Regions from separate parts of the Enterobacter ludwigii genome, predicted to be linked through region 2. Evidence: predicted binding sites of a transcription regulator. Region 2 holds the regulator's gene; the other holds the start of a gene.

Region 1 (3,423 bases), 2.1 Mb from region 2:
AGAAACCACGTTACCCTGTTCTTCATTCAGACCTTTAATCGCACCGGCGATAATACCGATGGAAGAGAAGTTAGCGAAGGAGACCAGGAACACGGACAGGATGCCTTCCGCGCGTGGAGAGAGCGTGCTGGCAATTTTCTGCAGATCCATCATTGCAACGAATTCGTTAGAGACCAGTTTAGTCGCCATGATACTGCCTACCTGCAGCGCTTCATGTGCAGGAACACCCATCACCCAGGCAACCGGGTAGAAGATGTAGCCCAGAATGCCCTGGAAGGAGATACCCAGAACCGCTGCGAACAGGGCGTTCAGAGCAGAAATCAGGGCAATAAAGCCGATCAGCATCGCCGCAACGATAATCGCCACTTTGAAACCAGCCAGAATGTACTCACCCAGCATTTCGAAGAAGCTCTGACCTTCATGCAGATTTGCCATCTGCAGGTTCTCTTCGCCTTCGTCAACACGGTACGGGTTGATCAGAGAGAGAACGATAAAGGTACTGAACATGTTCAAGACCAGCGCGGCAACCACGTATTTAGGTTCCAGCATCGTCATATACGCACCCACGATAGACATGGAGACGGTAGACATTGCGGTGGCTGCCATGGTGTACATGCGGTTGCGGGACATCTTACCGAGGATGTCTTTATAGGCGATGAAGTTCTCAGACTGACCCAGGATCAGGGAGCTGACGGCGTTGAACGATTCCAGTTTACCCATGCCGTTAACTTTAGAGAGTACGGTACCAATGGCGCGGATAACGACGGGCAGAACACGAATGTGTTGCAGAATACCGATCAGCGCAGAGATGAAGACGATAGGGCACAGTACCTTCAGGAAGAAGAACGCCAGACCTTCGTCGTTCATTTTACCGAAGACAAAGTTCGTCCCTTCGTTGGCGAATCCGAGCAGTTTTTCGAACATTTCGGAGAAGCCTTTTACGAAGCCAAGCCCCACGTTGGAGTTCAGGAAGAACCACGCGAGCAAAACTTCAATAACGAGAAGCTGAACAACAAAGCGGATGCGGATTTTTTTACGGTCATGGCTGACCAGTAACGCAAGCGCAGTAACGACAACGAGTGCCAGGACAAAATGAAGGACGCGGTCCATATTTGCTCCAAATATGAGGCAGGTTTAATTTTCGTGCACATTCTATGTAACAAGCGAAAAGAAAACGAGATCAAGGACACACTATAGTTACATCCTGTGACGAGTCTCAAAATTAGTGATCCACAATACATTTTTGTTATGTTAGGTAAATGCGTGAAAAGTTAAGTTTGTGTGCTAGTCTTCACAAAAGCGTGCGCGATTGCAGGTTTTGTTAGATCGCCCCACCTTACCCGCCCGTCTATTGTTCAAAGCTATCAGAGAAATCACTATAAACTCACTAAATGATCTTGATAATCATTCTCATTTTGATAGCATTAAACATAGCAAAGGCTATATTTCCAGAGGCAGAAATGACAAACAGTCGCGTAGAGGGTAGCAGTGGCAGAGCAGCGCGCAAGTTGCGGTTCGCGTTAATGGGACCTGCGTTCATAGCTGCCATCGGCTATATCGATCCAGGTAACTTTGCGACCAATATTCAGGCCGGGGCCAGCTTCGGCTATAAGCTGCTCTGGGTGGTCGTGTGGGCTAACCTGATGGCCATGTTGATCCAGATGCTGTCCGCGAAGCTGGGGATTGCCACGGGCAAAAACCTGGCTGAACAAATTCGCGATCATTATCCGCGTCCGGCGGTATGGCTTTACTGGGTTCAGGCGGAAATTATCGCCATGGCAACCGACCTCGCCGAATTCATCGGGGCCGCGATTGGTTTTAAATTGATCCTCGGCGTCTCGCTGCTTCAGGGCGCGGTGCTCACCGGGATTGCCACTTTCCTGATCCTGATGCTGCAGCGTCGCGGTCAAAAACCGCTGGAAAAAGTTATCGGTGGGCTGCTGCTGTTTGTGGCGGCGGCCTATATCGTCGAGCTGATTTTCTCTCAGCCGAATCTGGCACAGCTCAGCAAAGGGATGATTATCCCGAGCCTGCCAACCTCTGAAGCGGTATTCCTGGCCGCCGGTGTGCTGGGCGCAACCATCATGCCGCATGTCATTTACCTGCATTCCTCGCTGACTCAGCACCTGCACGGCGGGACGCGCAAAGAGCGTTACTCTGCGACGAAATGGGATGTGGCGATCGCCATGACCATTGCCGGTTTTGTGAACCTGGCGATGATGGCGACCGCTGCCGCCGCTTTCCATTTTAACGGTCACACCGGTATTGCCGATCTCGACCAGGCATACCTTACGCTGGAGCCGTTACTGAGCCACGCTGCTGCCACGATATTCGGGCTGAGCCTGGTGGCGGCCGGTCTCTCGTCAACGGTTGTGGGGACGCTGGCAGGGCAGGTGGTGATGCAGGGCTTTGTCCGTTTCCACATTCCGCTTTGGGTTCGTCGCTCCGTGACCATGCTGCCCTCCTTTGTTGTGATTCTGATGGGGCTGGATCCCACGAGAATTCTGGTCATGAGCCAGGTACTGCTGAGTTTTGGTATCGCGCTTGCACTGGTGCCGCTGCTGATCTTTACCAGTGACAAAAGCCTGATGGGCGAACTGGTGAACAGCACGCTGGTGAAACGAACCGGTTGGGTCATTGTGGCGGTAGTGGTGTCGTTGAACCTGTGGCTCCTGGTCGGCACTGCTCTGGGGTTATAGCGTCGCGTTGAACCAAAGAAAAAGGAGCCGGGAGGCTCCTTTTTGCATTATTGATGACGCATTAGTGATGATGGCCGTGACCACCGTGTCCTCTGCCACCGTGACCCCAGCCACCGCGGCGGTCGTCACGATCGTTCCAGCCTTCACGGTAACCACGCTCATAGGCGTTGTTTTTGTACCAGCCGCGATGCAGGCCATTATCATGTCTGCGCCAGCGGTCGCCGCGCCACTCATAGTGACGGTTCCAGTAATCACGGTCGCGCCAGTAGCCACCGTCCCAGTATCTGCCGTAGTCGTCACGATCGCCAATTTGTAATTTAACTGATGGCAACAGGGTGATTTCGCCCGCAGTGGCGATCAGCGGGGCCGAAGCCAGTAATACCGCTGCAAGAATCAGTGACCTGAACATACTCTTTCTCCTTCACGATCGGGGCCTTTGTGGGGCCTGTTAACGCAATATTACGAGTTGGTAAAGGCTCGTTTCATCGCCTCAACTCCTAATTCATGAATGAGAGCACTTTTTGCTAAAAGTGATTTTATTTTGAGCTGTTCAGGATCCCATCAATGATTGCCAGTTCTTCCGCCGAGAAATGGCGGTTTTCCAGCATTGCCACGGCATCGTCAATCTGGGCGGTTTTACTGGCCCCAATCAGCACTGACGTTACCGACTCGTGGCGTAAAATCCACGCCAGCGCCATCTGTGATAGTTTCTGGCCGCGGCTTT
Region 2 (3,423 bases):
ACGGGCGGTATTTATTACTGGCAGCGTGAACGTGACCGTAAAGACGTTACCGAAGACAAATACAAAACCAACCTTTCTCACTCTACCTGGAACGCCAACCTCGACTTCCAGTCAGGCTATGCCGCCGATATGTTCGGCCTGGATATTGCCGCATTCACGGCAATTGAAATGGCGGAAAATGGCGACAGCGGACACCCGAACGAAATTGCCTTCTCGTCCAGCAATAAGGCCTATAAAGAAGACTGGTCCGGCGATAAAAGCGGTATCAGTCTGTATAAAGCCGCTGCAAAATTCAAATATGGTCCAGTCTGGGCGCGCGGCGGATATATTCAGCCAACTGGCCAAACCCTGTTAGCGCCACACTGGAGTTTTATGCCTGGTACTTACCAGGGCGCTGAAGCTGGCGCTAACTTTGACTACGGTGATGCGGGTGCGTTGAGTTTCTCCTATATGTGGACCAACGAATACAAAGCCCCGTGGCATATCGAAATGGATAAGTTTTACCAGAACGATAAAAAAACCAAAGTGGATTACCTCCACTCGCTGGGTGCGAAGTACGATTTTAAAAACGACCTCGTGTTAGAAGCCGCCTTTGGTCAGGCTGAAGGCTATATCGATCAGTATTTTGCCAAAGCCAGCTACAAATTTGATATCGCAGGGAGTCCGTTGAGTACCAGTTACCAGTTCTACGGCACGCGAGACAAAGTCAGCGATGGTGGCGTCAACGATATTTATGACGGCACGGCCTGGCTGCAGGCGCTGACCTTTGGCTACAAAGTGGGTCAGGTGGATTTGCGTCTGGAAGGAACATGGGTGAAGGCGGAAGGGCAGCAGGGCTACTTCCTGCAGCGTATGACCCCGACTTACGCATCTTCCAACGGTCGTCTGGATATCTGGTGGGATAACCGCTCTGACTTCAACGCCGACGGCGAAAAAGCGGTCTTCTTCGGCGCAATGTATGACCTGAAAAACTGGAACCTGCCGGGCTGGGCTGTGGGTGCCTCCTACGCGTATGCCTGGGACGCCAAACCGGGCGACATGGCCATACCGGATGCGTACTACGATCCGAACTACCGTCTGAAAGAGTCCTCTTACAGCCTGGATGCCATCTATACCGTGCAGGACGGACGTGCGAAAGGCACGATGTTCAAGCTGCACTTCACGCAGTATGACAACCACTCTGATATTCCAAGCTACGCGGGCGGTTACGGCAACATCTTCCAGGATGAACGTGACGTGAAATTCATGGTTATCGCACCATTCACTATCTTCTGATGAACGCTCCGGCGGGTTCCGTCCCGCCGGAATGGAGACTGCACATGATGAAAAAAATGGTAATCGTCGCGTTGCTGGCCTCGGGGCTGGTGGCTTGCGCCCAGGACCCGGCACCGAAAGAAAATTCTCGCCTGAAGGAGGCTTACAGCGCCTGCATTAACACCGCTGAAGGTTCACCGGAGAAAATTGAAGCCTGCCAGAGCGTGCTGAATGTGCTGAAGAAAGAGAAGGCGCATGAGCAGTTTGCGACGCAGGAAAATGTTCGCGTAATGGACTATCAGGCCTGTATTCAGGCGCGTAAAACCGGTAACGATCAGGAAGTGGCGAAGCGTTGCGACCAGATCTGGAAGGAAATACGCAGTAACAACGGAAATTAAGTAAGTGTGTTAAGGCCCGGTGGCGCTGTGCTTACCGGGCTTTTTTTTGCCGGGTGACAGGCAAAAAAAAGCCAACCTTGCGGCTGGCTCAGAGTATGAAAGTTCGACTTATTTGGCGTCGTGTGCGTGATCGTCTTCGCGGCAATCACCTTCTGCACAGTGACCATACAGATACAGGCTATGGTTGGTCAGGCGGATACCATGACGAGCAGCGATTTCACGCTGACGTGCTTCGATGGAATCATCGCTAAATTCAATGACCTTGCCACAATCCAGGCAGATCAGGTGATCGTGGTGCTGCTGCTGGGTCAGTTCGAATACAGATTTACCGCCTTCGAAATTATGACGGGTAACAATGCCCGCGTCATCAAACTGGTTCAGCACGCGATAGACGGTTGCCAGCCCAATCTCTTCACCCATGTCGATAAGACGCTTGTAAAGGTCTTCCGCACTGACATGGTGATTGTCTGGACCCTGAAGCACTTCAAGGATTTTTAACCGAGGAAGCGTAACTTTCAGGCCAGCCTTCTTTAATGCGGTATTGTTGTCAGTCATGCGGAATCTGTCCTGTTGCTAAACGATTCACTTCTGGAGGAAGTGACAGAAAATGCACCTGGAATAATGCGTCTCATTATAGAACTGCCATGGCTAAATGAAAACTGCAAGTCTCAGGCAAAGTATGCTTATAAAAACGTGGTATCACCGACAAACTTACTCAATGGCACCCCATTTTACCTGGGAGACATTGTACAGGTCTGGGCGAAAAAGTTAAAAGATTGTAGCGATTAATTTAATCGTTTGACCCGGTTCCTGGGCGCAACCGGGGTTGCGCCACACTAACAATCAGGCGTTAAGAATATCGTCCAGGTGCAGTTCTTCGCGGATCTGCTTCACCCACTTCTCAACGCGCTCTGCGGTCAGTTCTGGCTGACGGTCTTCGTCGATCGCCAGACCCACGAAGTGGTCGTCATCGGCCAGGCCTTTAGACGCTTCGAAGTGGTAACCTGCAGTCGGCCAGTGGCCTACGATAACTGCACCATTCGGTTCAATGATATCGCGGATAGTGCCCAGCGCGTCACAGAAGTACTCAGCGTAGTCTTCCTGATCGCCGCAGCCAAACAGGGCGACCAGCTTGCCGTTGAAGTCCACTTCTTCCAGCGTCGGGAAGAAATCATCCCAGTCACACTGGGCTTCACCGTAGTACCAGGTTGGGATACCCAGCAACAGGATGTCATAGCCTTCGAGATCTTCTTTGCTGCTCTTGGCGATGTCATGCACATCGGCAACGTCTTTACCGAGCTGTTTTTGAATGTTTTTTGCGATATTTTCGGTATTGCCGGTATCACTGCCGAAGAAAATGCCGATGATTGCCATGAGTAAAATAACCTCTTGAAACTTAATGGTATGGTGGCGCAATTTGTCCACGGATAAGGGCAATAATAGCAGAACTGGCAACCCCGCGGAAACAGCTATCGCGCAGGACTGCACTCTGTGCTACATGAAAAGGGTAAGAAAGGGGATTTTCAGACTTATGCCTGGCGGCGCAACGTCTCAAGCTGGGCGATCAACATCTCTTCAATGAGCTCGCTACGGCTGATATTACGCGCTTCAGCCAGTTCGTTAAGCGCATCGACGGCATCGGCATTGAGCTTCAGTTCGACACGCTTAAGCCCACGATTTTTATCGCGTTTAAGCTGGTTGCGTTTATTAATACGCAGCTGTTCATCGCGCGAAAGCGGATTCGTTTTCGGTCGTCCCGGTCGACGCTCAT

What was found. Region 2 encodes Fur, which represses iron uptake genes when iron is present. Its sites were predicted from a motif close to ATAATAATGAGAACNACTATCAA; they were not measured.
Region 1: a site for Fur is predicted at 1,398-1,420, ahead of BH714_RS12290 (Nramp family divalent metal transporter). Genes of this name have one in related genera too.

What each region holds. Positions count from the first base shown of each region.
Region 1 is NZ_CP017279.1:2,627,511-2,630,933, reverse strand. Features, by position in the region: gene BH714_RS12295 (NupC/NupG family nucleoside CNT transporter) at 1-1,110, opposite strand, end outside; gene BH714_RS12290 (Nramp family divalent metal transporter) at 1,461-2,699, shown strand; gene BH714_RS12285 (DUF2502 domain-containing protein) at 2,761-3,108, opposite strand; gene mgrA (L-glyceraldehyde 3-phosphate reductase) at 3,236-3,423, opposite strand, start outside.
Region 2 is NZ_CP017279.1:505,311-508,733, forward strand. Features, by position in the region: gene chiP (chitoporin ChiP) at 1-1,275, shown strand, start outside; gene chiQ (ChiQ/YbfN family lipoprotein) at 1,323-1,652, shown strand; gene fur (ferric iron uptake transcriptional regulator) at 1,761-2,207, opposite strand; gene fldA (flavodoxin FldA) at 2,496-3,026, opposite strand; gene ybfE (LexA regulated protein) at 3,182-3,423, opposite strand, start outside.